DNA from 2 places in the Thiothrix unzii genome. Region 2 is predicted to be linked to the other one. Evidence: predicted binding sites of a transcription regulator. Region 2 holds the regulator's gene; the other holds the start of a gene.
What was found. Region 2 encodes HrcA, which represses chaperone genes, less so after heat shock. Its sites were predicted from a motif close to TTAGCACTCNNNNNNNNNGAGTGCTAA; they were not measured.
Positions count from the first base shown of each region.

Region 1: the regulator HrcA is predicted to act here: its motif matches at 4,233-4,259, upstream of rpoH (RNA polymerase sigma factor RpoH).

Region 1 covers NZ_CP072793.1:400,245-407,822, reverse strand. Annotated here, with positions in the region: gene J9260_RS02325 (periplasmic heavy metal sensor) at 1-244, shown strand, start outside; gene J9260_RS02320 (L,D-transpeptidase) at 318-920, opposite strand; gene J9260_RS02315 (SPOR domain-containing protein) at 1,053-1,607, shown strand; gene J9260_RS02310 (hypothetical protein) at 1,609-2,091, opposite strand; gene J9260_RS02305 (T6SS effector amidase Tae4 family protein) at 2,076-2,843, opposite strand; gene rpoH (RNA polymerase sigma factor RpoH) at 3,330-4,199, opposite strand; gene J9260_RS02295 (coiled-coil domain-containing protein) at 4,362-6,071, shown strand; gene J9260_RS02290 (DUF302 domain-containing protein) at 6,078-6,557, opposite strand; gene J9260_RS02285 (DUF302 domain-containing protein) at 6,554-6,976, opposite strand; gene J9260_RS02280 (hypothetical protein) at 7,236-7,493, shown strand; gene J9260_RS02275 (DoxX family protein) at 7,539-7,578, opposite strand, start outside.
Region 2 covers NZ_CP072793.1:1,897,355-1,904,932, forward strand. Annotated here, with positions in the region: gene rseP (RIP metalloprotease RseP) at 1-750, opposite strand, end outside; gene ispC (1-deoxy-D-xylulose-5-phosphate reductoisomerase) at 754-1,929, opposite strand; gene J9260_RS09490 (phosphatidate cytidylyltransferase) at 1,938-2,741, opposite strand; gene uppS (polyprenyl diphosphate synthase) at 2,734-3,462, opposite strand; gene frr (ribosome recycling factor) at 3,462-4,019, opposite strand; gene pyrH (UMP kinase) at 4,024-4,758, opposite strand; gene J9260_RS09510 (YqiA/YcfP family alpha/beta fold hydrolase) at 4,840-5,397, opposite strand; gene hrcA (heat-inducible transcriptional repressor HrcA) at 5,394-6,452, opposite strand; gene J9260_RS09520 (NAD(+) kinase) at 6,557-7,423, shown strand; gene recN (DNA repair protein RecN) at 7,427-7,578, shown strand, end outside.

The DNA.
Region 1 (7,578 bases), 1.5 Mb from region 2:
GACCGCTGAACAGCAAACCCAAGTTGACGCGATTATGAAAGAGCAGCGCACCAAAATGGACGAAATGCGCCAGCAAATGCAAAAGCAAATGCAGGCGATGCGTACCGAAGGCGAAACTAAAGTAGCTGCGCTGTTAACCCCAGAACAAGCAGCAACCTTCCAGAAAATGCAAGACGAGCGTAAGCAACGTCAGGAAGAACGCCGCGAAGAAATGAAAAAGCGTTTGGAAAGCGACGTGCTGTAAGGTACTTTCGCAGTTTGAGATTTGATTTCACCTCGCATTGGGCAGCTACACACGGGCTGCCCCTTTTGCGTATTCACGGTTGAATGTAAACCAAGGTGTCAACCGGCACTTGCGGAAATAACTTAATGATTTCGTCATTATTCATCCGAATACATCCGTGAGAAGCGCGTTTGCCTAAATTACCTTCCTTATTTGTGCCGTGAAAATAAATGGCACGATTGAATGTATCAACGTTACCGCCTTTATTTTTACCCGGTTCCAAACCATCCAAACGCAATACCCGTGTCAGCACTAATGCCGTCACACCGGGTGCAGGTGCTGTGTAAATTTTGGCAATACGCCCGGTATTTTGTAATTTATCGAACACCGCACCACGTTTAGCCGTACTCCCAATTTTGGTACTGATGCGATGCGCACCGCTTGGTGTTTTATTGCTGCCTGAACGCGACCCCAAGCCTTTCGCGGCGGTAGAAATCGCGTAAGTACGCATCAATTCTGCATCGCGATACCAATACATTTGCTGCTCACTGTCATCCACCAGCAATACCCCATTCGCGTAATACCCCGGATATTTCACCTGTAAATCGCTTAAAACTGCCGAATGATCGGCGGCCTGAACTGTGCCTATGCTAAAAATCAAGCCGCAAAGTATAAAAATTAACCATTGTTTTTTCATCACCAATCCTCAGTTGTTTTAATTACTTAGCTTTAGTCCAAAAAATGCAGGTTTGCCGAAAGATTCCTGTTTCCGTATCCCTGCGTTTTTGTCTATAGTCAGTGAGACAACAACACAGTCAAAGAGGTCAGTGTGAAGCATTCGGGTTGGATTGCGGAAAAATCGTCCTTACAGCGGCAACGCGGGTTTGTTTTTAAACTCCTGCATTCGTTGTTAATTGTTGCCATTGTCGTTGGGTTAATCGTCTTATATAAAACCGGAAACCTCGCCTTTTTACGTGACATACCTTACTACCTCGGCAGAGTGTTCGAGATGCCAGAACGTCAACAACGTGCCTCACAGGAAACACCGCGTTGGAATGATGACCTTTACGTTCAAGCCCATCATACACGCCCATCCGATACGGTGGAACGCCCGCAAGAAGACGCAGATTATGCCGAAAATACGCGCTATGCCATACAAGTAGCAGCGGGCTACGATTCACGCCAACTGTATGAGCTACGTGATGCCCTGATTCGTGACGGTTACGACGCATACCTCGTGAGCTTGAGCGGCTCACAAGGTATATCATTTAAATTGCGGGTTGGCTCTTACACGCAACGCATGGATGCTGAAGCCATGCGTGACCGCCTACGTCGACGCTACCCGCAAAAACTGGGGGGCAGTTTCATTATTCAAGGCGAATAGCTCAGGGTTTGGCAAATAAACCGTACTGAAAATTTTGTAACCCCTGATCAGCACAATACACGCTGCCCTGCATAATGTAAGTCGATGGTTTAAAGTGACTACCGTTAATCACTAAGCCCTGCACTTCCTGCCCACATCGCCACTGTTTCGCCGGAGTGCCGACCACTGCCACAATTTGCGTGGTTTTATCCAAACGAAACACCTGCACCTGATCGCGCCCCGGTGATTTGATAAAATGGCACGGAGCCATTGGTTTCAACCAAACCGGCGGCTGCGCTTTACCCGATTGCAATTGACAACCGCCGCCTTGGTTCCACAACACCAAATCCAATCCCGCGACACGCGCCTGATCGGTGATGTGCGCCTGCTCCAGTTGCGCGGGCAGTGCTAACGCTTCGCTCTCAGGTTCAGCGTTATCGCCACACCCCGCCAACAAACCGCCCAGCAAACTTACCCAAACAACGTGTTTCAATGTACTGGCCAAAACCAGACCTCCTCGGAACGCTCGAAATAGTCGAACGCACCATCAGCCAATCCCGGCCCCTCCAATGATGGATCAAGTTCACGCCGGATAATGCCTGTTCCATCCCACAAATCAATGTGATCACCCTGATTACCGGCTCCCCAGAAATTATGGAAACAAATAAAACCGGTACGCCCTTTGTACGCGCCCCAACTCACGTTACTGCGCACTTCCACCCGACCAAACCGCTCCGGGTGACGACGCATCCAACCGGATAATTCCTGCGCCCGTAACGTATGACCTTTATGCCCACGATACCAGCAAGTCGTTTTGTCATAACCGTGCAACAAACCGCTACGTAATAAACACGTTCCCATCAAAATGGCGCACTGATTATCAAAATGCGGCACACCCTCTTCATCACGGCACGGAAACACCTCGCCCTCCCCGGAAGTCGGGTGATTGCGCCACAGTTTTCGGAAATCTAAGTTAGGCCCTTCGGTGGGTAAGGTCATTGTCCCTAATGGCGTAACTGGAGGAGCTGGAATAACCGGTGGCGGCACAGGTGTAACAGGCGGCACAGGTGTAACAGGCGGTGTGGGTGTCGGCAGTGGCGTGGGCGTGGGCGTCACCGTTGGCGCAGGTACGGGGTTCTGCGGTGGCGTAATAGATACTGGCGGCTCCACAGGCGTTGGCAGCGTAATTACCGGGGCGGGTGGTCGTCTCAGCCAAGAGAACAAACGTTCCCATAACGTAGGGCTTGGGCTAGGCATTCAATGGCTCCTTAATGAATTACTACCTAGACTATAGGAAAGAATGTTTTGTTGAGCCAGATCAAGTTTCTATTTTCCGCTGTAAGGCATACTTCACCTCACTGATTCACCCAGCAAGAGAGGGAATGACGATGTTTAGTTTTGATTATGGCCTGCCAGCGGCGATTGTGATTGCGTTGATCCTGTTCTCATGGTTCAGCTTTTTCTCGGTTGTTTTCGCTTAAGCGAACCCGAACCTGCATTTGTACACGCGCTTGCTTGTCAGCGGCGCGGGTTTCTTTTATCCTTGCCTCTAGAAAGTGCTTTAGAGGTATGTATAAATGTTGAGCTGGGATTTTGGAATACCAATGCTGATCGTGATAGCTTTGATTGCGTTCTCATGGTTTAGCTTTTTGTCTGTCGCCTTTTTAGGTTAATCAGATAGCAAAACGCCAAGAAAAAGGCCGCTAACGCGGCCTTTTTTATGTGGGTCACATCCGTTGTTGATCAAACCGCCTCGACAACTGCCAACCGCAACTTGCTCACCGCCGCATTTTCTAGTTGGCGAATCCGTTCCGCAGAAACGTTATATTTCGCAGCCAACTCATGCAGTGTTGCTTTTTCTTCGACTAACCAACGACTGGCTAAAATGTCTTGGCTACGCGCATCCAATCCCTTTAATGCTGTCTGCAAACGCTCGCGGGTAAAACTGTCCCACTCTTCCGCTTCCAACCGCTCCGATGGATCAGCAGATTCCGCTGCCAAATATTGACTGGGTGAAAAACTTGCGGAGTCGTCATCGTCATGATCAGCACTCAAGTCAAACGATACGTCGCTGGCACTCAAACGCTTTTCCATTTCCAACACTTCAGCGGTTGTCACCCCTAAATCGTTAGCCATCGACTGCGCTTCTTCGTGGTTCAACCAGCCCATGCGTTGCTTGCTGCTGCGTAAATTAAAGAACAACTTGCGCTGCGCTTTGGTAGTGGCGATTTTGACAATTTTCCAGTTACGCAGAATAAATTCGTGGATTTCCGCACGAATCCAATGCACCGCGAACGAAATCAGGCGCACATTCATTTCAGGGTCAAAGCGTTTCACCGCCTTCATCAAGCCGACATTACCCTCTTGCACCAAATCGCCCAAAGGCAAGCCGTAGCCGTTGTAACCACGCGCCACTTTCACCACAAAGCGTAAATTGTGCAAAATCAACTGACGTGCAGCTTCCAAATCATCGTGGTATTTGAGGCGTTCCGCCAAACCGCGTTCCTGCTCGACATCAAGCACCGGAATGGCGTGAATCGCATGGATGTAACTTTCCAGATTACCTACCGGGACGGGTAAGGTTTGTCCTCTTAGCATCAATGCGTGGGTCATTAGGGTAGTCTCCTTATTTGCTATGGGCTTATATTAGCACTCTACCTATTGGAGTGCTAATTACCTGTTAAGGTTCCCGTTATTATTAGTGGTTCATGTCCGGTTCTTTTTAGCATATTATTATGCGACAACAGCGCGTAAACCGATAAGCAGACAATAAAAATGAATCGCGAAGAACAAACTCTGATTGAAAAAATCGAAGGCAACCGTTTCCTGACGGCAACCGACCGGCAAATCCTGATCGACCGTTGGAAGGATGCCAACGAACGTCTGCAAGCAACAGAAAGTACCCTGCACCAGTTGGATGAAAAACGCCAAGAGCAAGAGAAGCGGATTAACACCCTAGAAACGGCTTTGATTGAGCGCGATCAGCATTTAGAGCGCAAAGAACACCTGTTGCACCAAAAAGAACAGTTGCTGCAAAACACCCACGACACCCTGCACGAACGCGATCAGCAAATTCAGGCGCGGGATGCCACTATTGCGCACAAAGAAGAAACCGTGCGTGAACGTGATCACTTGATTCGTGAGCTGGAAAAGCGTTCGCGTGAGATTGAGCAATTCATCAATCAAAAAGAAAAGTTCATTTTAGAGCGTGAAGATCAGATCCACATCCGTAACCGCCGTCTCGAAGAAAAAGATAATCACATCGGCAAACGCGACCGTGAAATCGAAACCCGCGACAAACAAATCGGCAAACGCGATGCCAATATTCAGGAACTTAGCCAGCAACTCACTGCCGTCAATCGTTGGCTCAATGATCAACAACAACGCATTTACACCCAAGAACACCTGATCAACGAGCGCAACCGCCAACTCTCCGAACGTGACCGTCAGCTAAAAGCACGGGATCAGGAAGTGCATTACCGCGACCAACGCCTGCGCGATGTTGACCGTTTATTGCAACGCCGTGACGACACCATTTCAGAAAAAGAGCAGCAATTACGCCAGCGTGATTCCTTGCTACGGCGCAAGATTGAGCAAATCAGTTTACGCAACGAACAACTTGCGGAACAAACCCGCTTATTGCACGAAAAAGACCGTTACACGCAAGAACGTGAACAATTACTGTTGGAATCGGTGCAGCAGCTTCAAGAAAAAGAACGGCACTTAATCAATCGCGATCAAGTAATCAGCGAACGCGAACAGCATTTACAACGCCGCGATACCCAAATTGCCGCGCAATTTCAGCAACTGCAAGAGCGTGACAAGGAAATCCAAAACCGCGACCAATTGCTCGTCACCTTGCAGCAACACATTCTGGATCTTGATGGCAGCTTACAAGAACAGCAAAAATATCTGGAAAGCCATAGCATTCAGGTGATAACGCTGCAAAATTTGCTGTTACAAAAAGATCAGCAAATCGCCGAACAAAGCAAATTACTCAGCGACAAGGAACAGCTTTTACAAGCCAAAGACGAACTGTTGCACCAACAAGAACAACATTTGCGCGACAGTAGCGCACAACTCGAAACCCATACGCAGGCATTGCAAGCCAAAGACCGCTACGTGCTGGAGCACTCCCAGCAACTCGAACACCGCACAACCGCATTGCAACAGCGCGAACACACTTTGCAACAACGTGAAGAACAACTCAACGAACGTGAACGTCAACAAGCAGGGCGCGAATCGGTGCTATTGCAGCACGTCGAAACCCTCACCAATCTCACGGAAAAATACCAAGAAGGCAGCAGTGAGACGGAAAATATTGCGCATAAAATCGAGCAGCGCGATAAAGTAATCAACCTCAAAGACACCATTATCGCCCAGCTCAATCAACAATTGCTGCACAAGGAAAAAGCTTTGCAACAACGCGATGCGATGCTGCAAAAACTGGGGCAACAATTGCGCCATTACAGCGCGACGGCTTGAGGCTGATTAGTTAGCCTGAGCCACCCGCGTGGTTTTCATGGCTGCTAACACCGCGCGAAAATCTTTTTCCCACGCTTTCAGTTGCTGCTGCAACGCCGGATCAGCATCCAACAACGGAGCTAATTCCACCGGATTGAGGACGGACATCACCGTGTCTTTACCATCCGCGTAGATTGCCAGCTTAAAAGGAAACAATGGCACAAGATCAGGGTATTGCTTGCTTAACGCGCGAACTTCTTCAAGCCGCCCAAAAAACACAATTTTATAATTGTCTGTTTTGTAGCCCATATCATGCAAACCGCCATCGCATTTTTGAATATGGGCGACACTAAAACCCTGCTGCTTCAAGACATCCTGCACCTGTTCCAAGGTTGCATCAAACCCTTGCGTAGTGCGTGCGCTTAATACCTTTTCTTGCGCCTGTAGCGGACTGTTTAATATGACCAGACTCAGGCCAACGCCTAACCAACGCGCTAATGCTTTCATAAGGTCACCTCATCAATAATCGCCTGATACTTGCCTTCTAAATCTTTAAAGGCAGCGGTCAAACGCGGGTTATCGAACAAAGTAAGCATGGCTTTCACATTGCCTGTTACCAATGTCACCTTACCAGTGTCATCCTCTATCACCGTAATCGTACACGGCAACAGCACCCCGACTTGCGGCTCAATTTGCAACGCTTCGTGTAAGTCACTGAAATTACAAAAACGCACGCTAACCTGCTTGGTATTCACTGACAATTCATCGGTCAAACCTTCTTCCAGATAACGGTCGGGGAATACCCGAAAATTATGCGCATGAATGGTGTTACGTAGCGACTCCAAGGTTTCTTCAAAACCATAAGGCGACTCTTGTACCAAGGTCAATTTCAAACCACTGGGTGTCGCCGTCGCATTGGCTGTCATGCTCAAACACCACACAGTGATGCCCATTACTATTAACTTTTTTAACATTTTCATTGCAATAGCCCATCGACAATAAATATTAGATTTTTCTAATATACTGTCAAGTGATGACAACTTCAAGGCCATTGACACAAATTCATCAAGCATAAATCCGCTAAACTACCAAGGATTGAGAAGCATCAATTACCCCGGATTCAATTGCGGCGGATAATGAGAGCTGTCCACCTTCCCTTTCCATGTTTCTACAAATAGGTATGCCATGAACGAAAAACGACTAACTCACCTGATGTACGCACTGATTGTGGTCGGGTTAGGCACTGCTGCCGTCGGTGTGGGCTTGGTGATTTTCACTGACATTGTGACCGGACATGGTGTGCAAGGTATTGCGATTGTCGCCGCGCTGATTGCTGGCGGGTTATTTTTATCCATTCCCGCAAAGATTTACCTGACGTTTCAACTGATGAAACACAACGATGAGAAGGTGAAACTGATGCGTGAGCGCGGTGAAAGCCGCTAATAAAAAAGGCTACCGAGGTAGCCTTTTTAACGTTATGTCGCGGGTTTAGTGCTTTTGCAGACCCGGTTCATCGGTAGCATCAATT
Region 2 (7,578 bases):
TGACAATACCTTATCGCCCGCTTGCAAACCTGCTTGCTCAGCAGCGGAGCCTGCCAATACACCACTGATGCCAGTACCGCGCGTCCACAATGACAAACCCGCTTTATTCAGAAAGTCAGATTCGTCTTTGAACATGGGCTTATCCCCCAAATCCAGTACCCGTTGCGCATTATTGCCATCACGAGTGGTAACGCTGACTTCAAGACGCGGAGATTTAAGGTAATCTTCCACCAATAACATGTGCAGATCATCCCACGATGCCACCGGTTCGCCATTAATGGCGGTCAAGGTGTCGCCCGTTTGAAAGCCTGCAATCGACGCTGGTGTGTCTGCACGCACTTCCACCACCGGGCGAAATGTATCCACACCCAGTACAAAAGTCAGCGCGTAAACCGCAATCGCTAACAGAAAATTGGCCAACGGTCCGGCAAACACAATCGCGGCACGCTTCCACAATACCTGACGATTAAAGGCACGCGGCAATTCATGTTCTGGGATTTCACAACCGGCTTCGCATTCGCGCTCGTCCAGCATTTTCACGTAACCGCCTAATGGCAACGCAGCTACCACGTATTCCACCCGATCAGCGTCTTTTGACACCCGTTTCCACAGCGGTTTGCCAAAACCAATCGAAAAGCGCAATACTTTCACGCCTAAACGTCGTGCAACCCAGTAATGACCAAATTCGTGTACGGTAACTAAAATACCGATGGTGACAAGAAATGCGGGAATAATAATAAGCAAGCTCATGGTTTAATGCATTTTCTTATTTTTGATGAACGATAGTGAATGGCGGCGGCTTTCCCCATCCTGAACAATAATATCTTCAACATTCATGGGTGTACCCTCGCTCGCCATTTGCATTACCTGTTTCACGATATGTGGAATAGCGGTAAAAGCAATTTCCCGATTTAGAAATGCTTTAACGGCTTCTTCATTCGCGGCATTTAACGCAATGGTCGCGTAACCACCGCGCGTATGTGCCTCATACGCCAACGCCAGACACGGAAAACGTTCGGTATCCGGCTGTTCAAAATCCAAACGCGCCGTGGCAAATAAATCCAACGGAGCCACCCCGGATACCAACCGTTCCGGCCATCCCAAGCCGTAAGCAATCGGAGTACGCATATCCGGGTTGCCTAACTGCGCCAGGACAGAACCATCATTATAGGACACCATTGAGTGAATGGTACTTTGCGGATGCACAACGACTTGCACACGTTCCGCTGGAAGATCAAATAACCAACAGGCTTCAATCACTTCCAAGCCTTTATTCATCAAGGTGGCGGAATCCACAGAAATCTTTTGCCCCATCGACCAGTTGGGGTGCGCCACCGCTTGTTCAGGAGTGATGTGCGCCAAAGCCTCTTGTGACCAAGTGCGGAACGGGCCGCCGGAAGCCGTCAATAAAATCTTTTCCACGCCGTCTTTGCCGTCACGCGGCAGACACTGAAACACTGCATTGTGTTCACTGTCGATGGGCAATAATACGGCTGAATGTTCGCGCACTGCGTCCATGAACAATTGCCCGGACATAACCAACGATTCTTTATTCGCCAGCAATACCCGCTTACCGGCACGAGCGGCGGCTAAACTGGGCAATAAACCCGCCGCACCCACAATCGCTGCCATCACATAATCGGTTTGTGGATGACTCGCTACCATGCTCAAGGCATCGACACCGGCTAATACTTCGGTTTCACTGCCCGCATCACGCAACGCACTTGCCAGCAATTCCGCTGCACGAGGTTCAACCATGACGGCATAGCGCGGACGAAACTGCAAACATTGCGCCAATAACCGCTCAACGTGGGTGTGCGCAGTCAAGGCAAATACATGAAAACGCTCAGGATGACGCGCCAATACGTCAAGGGTACTTACCCCAATACTGCCACTGGAACCGAGAACTGTAATGCCTTTAGATACCATCACCGACCTCATGCCAGCCACAATAAACCGAGTGCGAAAATCGGTGCGGCTGCCAATAGACTATCCACACGATCTAAAATACCGCCGTGTCCCGGTAAGATTTGACCGCTATCTTTGACCCCTGCCTCACGTTTCAGCAAGCTCTCGAACAAATCACCAGCGACTGACATCAGCACCACAAACATCGACAAAATCATGAAATGAATCGACTTATCCGCAGGCACAGGCAACCACATCGTCGCCAGCGTTGCCCAAGCGGCCGTTACCACGACTGCGCCAGACATGCCTTCGCGGGTTTTACCCGGACTCAAATGCGGTGCAAGCTTTGTTACCCCCCACTTACGCCCGGTAAAATAAGCAGCAGTATCCGCAAGTGCCACTAACGTGATTAAATACAACACGTAGCGAGGATCCATTTGATGCAATTTAAACAGCGCGAACCACGCCGGTAACAGCACAAAAATCCCTAAAATGCGCATTACCAACGAATATTTTTTATACATACCTGCGTTTTTGGGGTAAATCCATAACGCCAGCAAGACCGCCGTCCAAATCGGTACACTTACCCACAACACCGACATCGTAGGCAAGGGTAAAAACACCAAAGGCACGGAAGCCATCAGAATCATCAACGTGCCCATCATGCGTTTTTCAGGCAGATAACAGCCGGTCAAACCCGCCCATTCCCACGCGCCCAAACCCACGATAAACATCATCGAAAACAAGGCAAACAGCGGAGTCGGTAAAAAAATCACCCCCGCGAATACTAAGGTGATGAGCACCAGTCCAGTCATAATCCGTTGCTTAAGCATTCTTCACTCCTGATACCTGATCACCTGTCATTCCGAAACGTCGCTGACGACTGGCAAAATCTGCAAAAGCCGCCTGCAAACTCGCCGCATCAAACTCTGGCCACAATGTGTCCGTAAAATACAGTTCCGCATACGCTAATTGCCACATCAGGAAATTACTGATGCGACGTTCGCCACCCGTGCGAATAAACAAATCCGGCTCGGGTGCGTCACCCGTTGATAATGCTGCCGTAAACCTTGTTTCGTCTATTTCCGCGACGCTTAACTCGCCTTGCAATACCTGCGTGGCCAAGGTCTGCGCCGCTTGTAAAATATCCCAACGCCCGCCGTAATTCGCCGCAATTAACAACTGCATCCCGTCACAGTTTGCGGTTAAGGCTTCCACTTGAGTGATTTTGGTGCGTAATTCACTGGAAAACGCGCTACGGTCGCCGATAAAACGCATCCGTACATTATGCCGTTGTAACGCAGCGGCCTCACGTTCCAATGCCGAAATGAACAACGACATTAAGCCGCTCACTTCCTCTTCCGGGCGTTTCCAGTTTTCACTGCTAAAAGCAAACAGTGTCAAGCAACCCACACCTGCATCACTGCAAGCGCGGATCACCTTGCGGGCTGCTTCGACACCCCGATGATGTCCCATAAGCCGGGGCAGGAACCGCGCTTTTGCCCAACGCCCATTCCCATCCATGACAATGGCAACATGCCGGGGAATCGTCATTAGACCTCCATCAATTCTTTTTCTTTCTTTTCCATCACGACTTCCACTTCCTTAATGTAGTGGTCAGTCAGTTTTTGAATGTCATCGGTAGCGCGACGCTCTTCATCTTCAGAAATTTCTTTCTCTTTCAGCAAGGCTTTGAAATCTGAATTCGCATCGCGACGAATATTACGCACCGCTACCCGCGCACCTTCGGCTTCACCTTTCACCAGCTTCACCAAATCGCGGCGACGCTCTTCAGTCAACGCCGGTAATGGCACCCGAATCGCATTGCCGTCATTCGCCGGGTTCAAACCCAGGTTAGAAGTCAAAATCGCCTTCTCAATTTTGGCTGCCATTGGCTTTTCCCACGGAACCACTTTCAGGGTACGTGCGTCTTCGGTGCTCACGTTAGCCACTTGGCTCAACGGTACTTCAGAACCGTAATAATCAACCATTACCTGATCCAACAGACTCGGATGCGCACGTCCGGTACGAATCTTCGTCAAATCATTTTTCAGTGCATCGATGCTTTTCTGCATCCGTTGTTCTGCATCTTTCTTGATGTCCGCAATCATCACTTCAAACCTCAACCAAAGTACCAACAGACTCGCCACGTACAATTGCAGCAAGTGCCCCCGGTGCGAACATATCAAACACACCTAAGGGAAGTTTATTATCACGGCACATGACCATTGCCGTTAAGTCCATTACCCCCAACTGACGTTGAATGGCATCACTGAAGGATAACCGATCAAAACGTTTCGCCGCAGGATTTTTTTTCGGATCAGCATCGTAAATGCCGTCCACTTTCGTCGCTTTTAGCAACAAATCACATTGCAATTCCACCGCACGTAAACTCGCCGCCGTGTCAGTGGTGAAAAACGGATTGCCAGTGCCTGCTGCGCAAATCACCACATTGCCGCTTTCCAAATAACGTCGTGCTTGGTGTGCGGCGTAACGCTCACCGATTTGGTCGATACCCAACGCCGTCATAATCCGGCATTGACCACCTAACTTTTCGATAGCGTCTTGCATTGCCAGCGAGTTCATCACCGTTGCTAACATGCCCATTTGATCGCCGCGCACCCGATCCATGCCTTTTTCAGCCAGACCTGCGCCACGGAACAAATTACCACCGCCAATCACTACCGCCACTTGCACGCCGGATTGCTGCACTTCCAAAGCTTCGGCGGCAACACGAAACAAAATTTCAGGGTCAATGCCCGAATCTTGATTGCCCAACAAAGCTTCACCGCTAAGTTTCAGCAGAATACGGCGAAAACGAGGTTCAGAATGAGAGGGTGTAGCTGACATAGATTGGCCTGCGCTGGTTAATGTGGGTGCATTTATACAGGTGATAGCCAGACGGGGCAAGCCGGATAATAAGACCGTTACCTAAAACCGATCCACCAATTCCAACAGATCCTGAAAACGGCTGAAGCTGTGATCACCGCCCTGAAACACCGCCTGATGCGCCTGTCGGTAATAGTGCGCGGCTACCTGCCAATCCAGCACTTCATCACCGGTTTCCAGCAATACCAACAAGTTTTTGGGGAATGTCGGGGTAAATTGTTCCAACGCACTCAACGCATCCAGATGCGCGGTGGTAAACAGGTAAGTGCTGGCATCGTGCCAGTTTGTTTGCATTTTCCCCACTAACGGGCGTAATAACAGGCTCGGATGCACTGCCGGATTCAGCAGCACCGCTTTGAGTTGATAGCGGCTCACCAAATACGTGGCGTAAAAACCACCCAAGGAACTCCCGATCAATTTCGGTGGAGTCGGCGCGGTTTCGATCACGCGCGACAACAATGCGATGGCTTGGGCGGGATCATGCGGTAACGCCGGAGCCACCCATTCCGCTTCACGCCCTTGTGCGACTAACCACTCGCGTAATTGTTGGGCTTTGCTCGATAATGGCGAGGAATTAAAACCGTGAATGTATAGCATCATTGGCGGGACTTCAGGGCAACACTTAATAAACGAGCGGTTAAATCCACCACAGGAATGACGCGCTCATAGGCCATGCGTTTGGGGCCGATCACCCCAAGCACACCCAAATGTTCGCCGTCGACTTCATAGGGCGCGGTGACAACGCTGCAATCGTCGAATACCGTTTGCCCAGATTCGCGCCCGATAAAGATTTTCACCCCATCGGCTTGCAAGCACTTATCCAGCAAACTCAACACGTCGCGCTTGCGGGTAAAAGCAGCAAACAGTTCACGTAATTTGTGAATATCCGACAAATCATCGTAACCCATTAAATTGGTTTCACCAGCAATCACACAACCGCCGTCAAGGGTTTCACCGGGTTGTTCCGCCACGGCTTGTTCACCCAAGGCAATCGCGGAAAGCATCATGCGATTCATATCTTCGCGGTGCTGACGCATTTCTTCGAGTAGTGCGGTACGGGCTTGCGACAAATCTTTGCCGATTAAACGTTCATTGAGGAAATTCGCGGCTTGCTGCAATTCGGCGGAAGTAATGTCTTCGTCGAGTTGAATAATACGATTTTGCACTTCGTTGCGGTTCATGACCAAAATCGCCAGCACTTGCCTTGCGGATAAGCTCAAAAATTCAATCTGGCGAATTGAGGATGCCTGACGCTTCGGCAAGGCAACAATTCCGGTTAACTGGGTAATGCCCGATAACAAACTAGAAGCCGATTGAATCAATGCATTAGGGTCACGTTCGGCTTTCAATTGCCCTTGCAAAATATGAATCGACTGCTGCTCTAACGGGCGAACTGTCACCAGCGTATCCACAAACAAGCGATAACCCTGCGAAGTCGGAATGCGCCCTGCCGAGGTGTGCGGCGCACGGATGTAACCCATTTCTTCCAAATCCGCCATCACATTGCGGATAGTCGCGGCACTTAAATCCAGCCCACTACTACGCGCAAGGCTACGTGAACCCACCGGTTGCCCGTCGTGGATATAATTTTCGACCAGCACTTTTAAAATATGCCGGGCGCGTTCGTTTAATTCAGGGGGATTCGTCGCTGTCATGTGTCTGTTATAGGGTTAAATCGCCGCAGATACAAGCCCGTTAGTCTTGCAATTTCAGCCCAGCTTTGCCAGCCTTGCATCTTTACTAGCAACTACTAAACATTATGAGCTTGTTCTCCACCATTGGCCTGTTCACCAAACCTAACGACACCCGCGTTGATAAGACCTTGCAACAATTGCATGAAGACCTGAATCAACAAGGGTTTCAGGTGCTTTGCGACCAAAATGCGGGGCTGATTTTGGGGCTGCCATCAATGGCAACAGGCGAGCTGGCAAGACGGATTGACCTCGCGATTGTGGTCGGCGGTGACGGCACACTATTGGGTGCAGGACGCTTACTGGCGGCGTATAACGTGCCGATTATCGGCGTTAATTTAGGCCGCTTGGGTTTTCTGGTGGATGTTTCGCCGGATGAAATGCAAACCCAACTCGCCGCGATGCTCCAAGGGCAATACCAAGAAGAACAACGCCTGATGCTGCACGCCGAAGCCGAGCGCGATGGTGAATTACTAGGTAGCGGTGATGCCTTTAATGATGTGGTGCTGCACGTGCGCGGTGAAATTCGCATGATCGAATTTACCACTTGGGTTGACGGACATTTCGTCAATACCCAGCGGGCGGATGGGCTGATTATTACCACACCGACCGGCTCTACCGCTTACGCCTTGTCGAGTGGTGGGCCAATTATGCACCCGGCGTTGCAAGCCATTACCTTAGTGCCGATTTGCCCGCATACCCTGAGTGACCGCCCATTGGTATTGAACGGTCACAGCACTGTGGAAATCGAATTGTGTGAACAACGCGATATTCCCGCACGGGTATCGTTTGACGGGCATAATAACATCGCGCTGGAATCCGGTGATCGGGTGCGGATTCGCGCTCATTCGGAAAAAGTGCGTTTATTGCACCCACAAGGTTATGATTACTACCGTATTTTGCGTGAAAAACTGCACTGGGGAGTACAGCTTTAAGCCATGCTGACACATATCCATATCCGCGATTTCGCCATTATTGAAACGCTTGATCTCGAATTACACGCGGGCATGACCGCACTCACCGGGGAAACTGGCGCGGGCAAATCCATTTTGCTGGACGCTATCGGTTTGGTGTTAGGCGACAAAGCCGA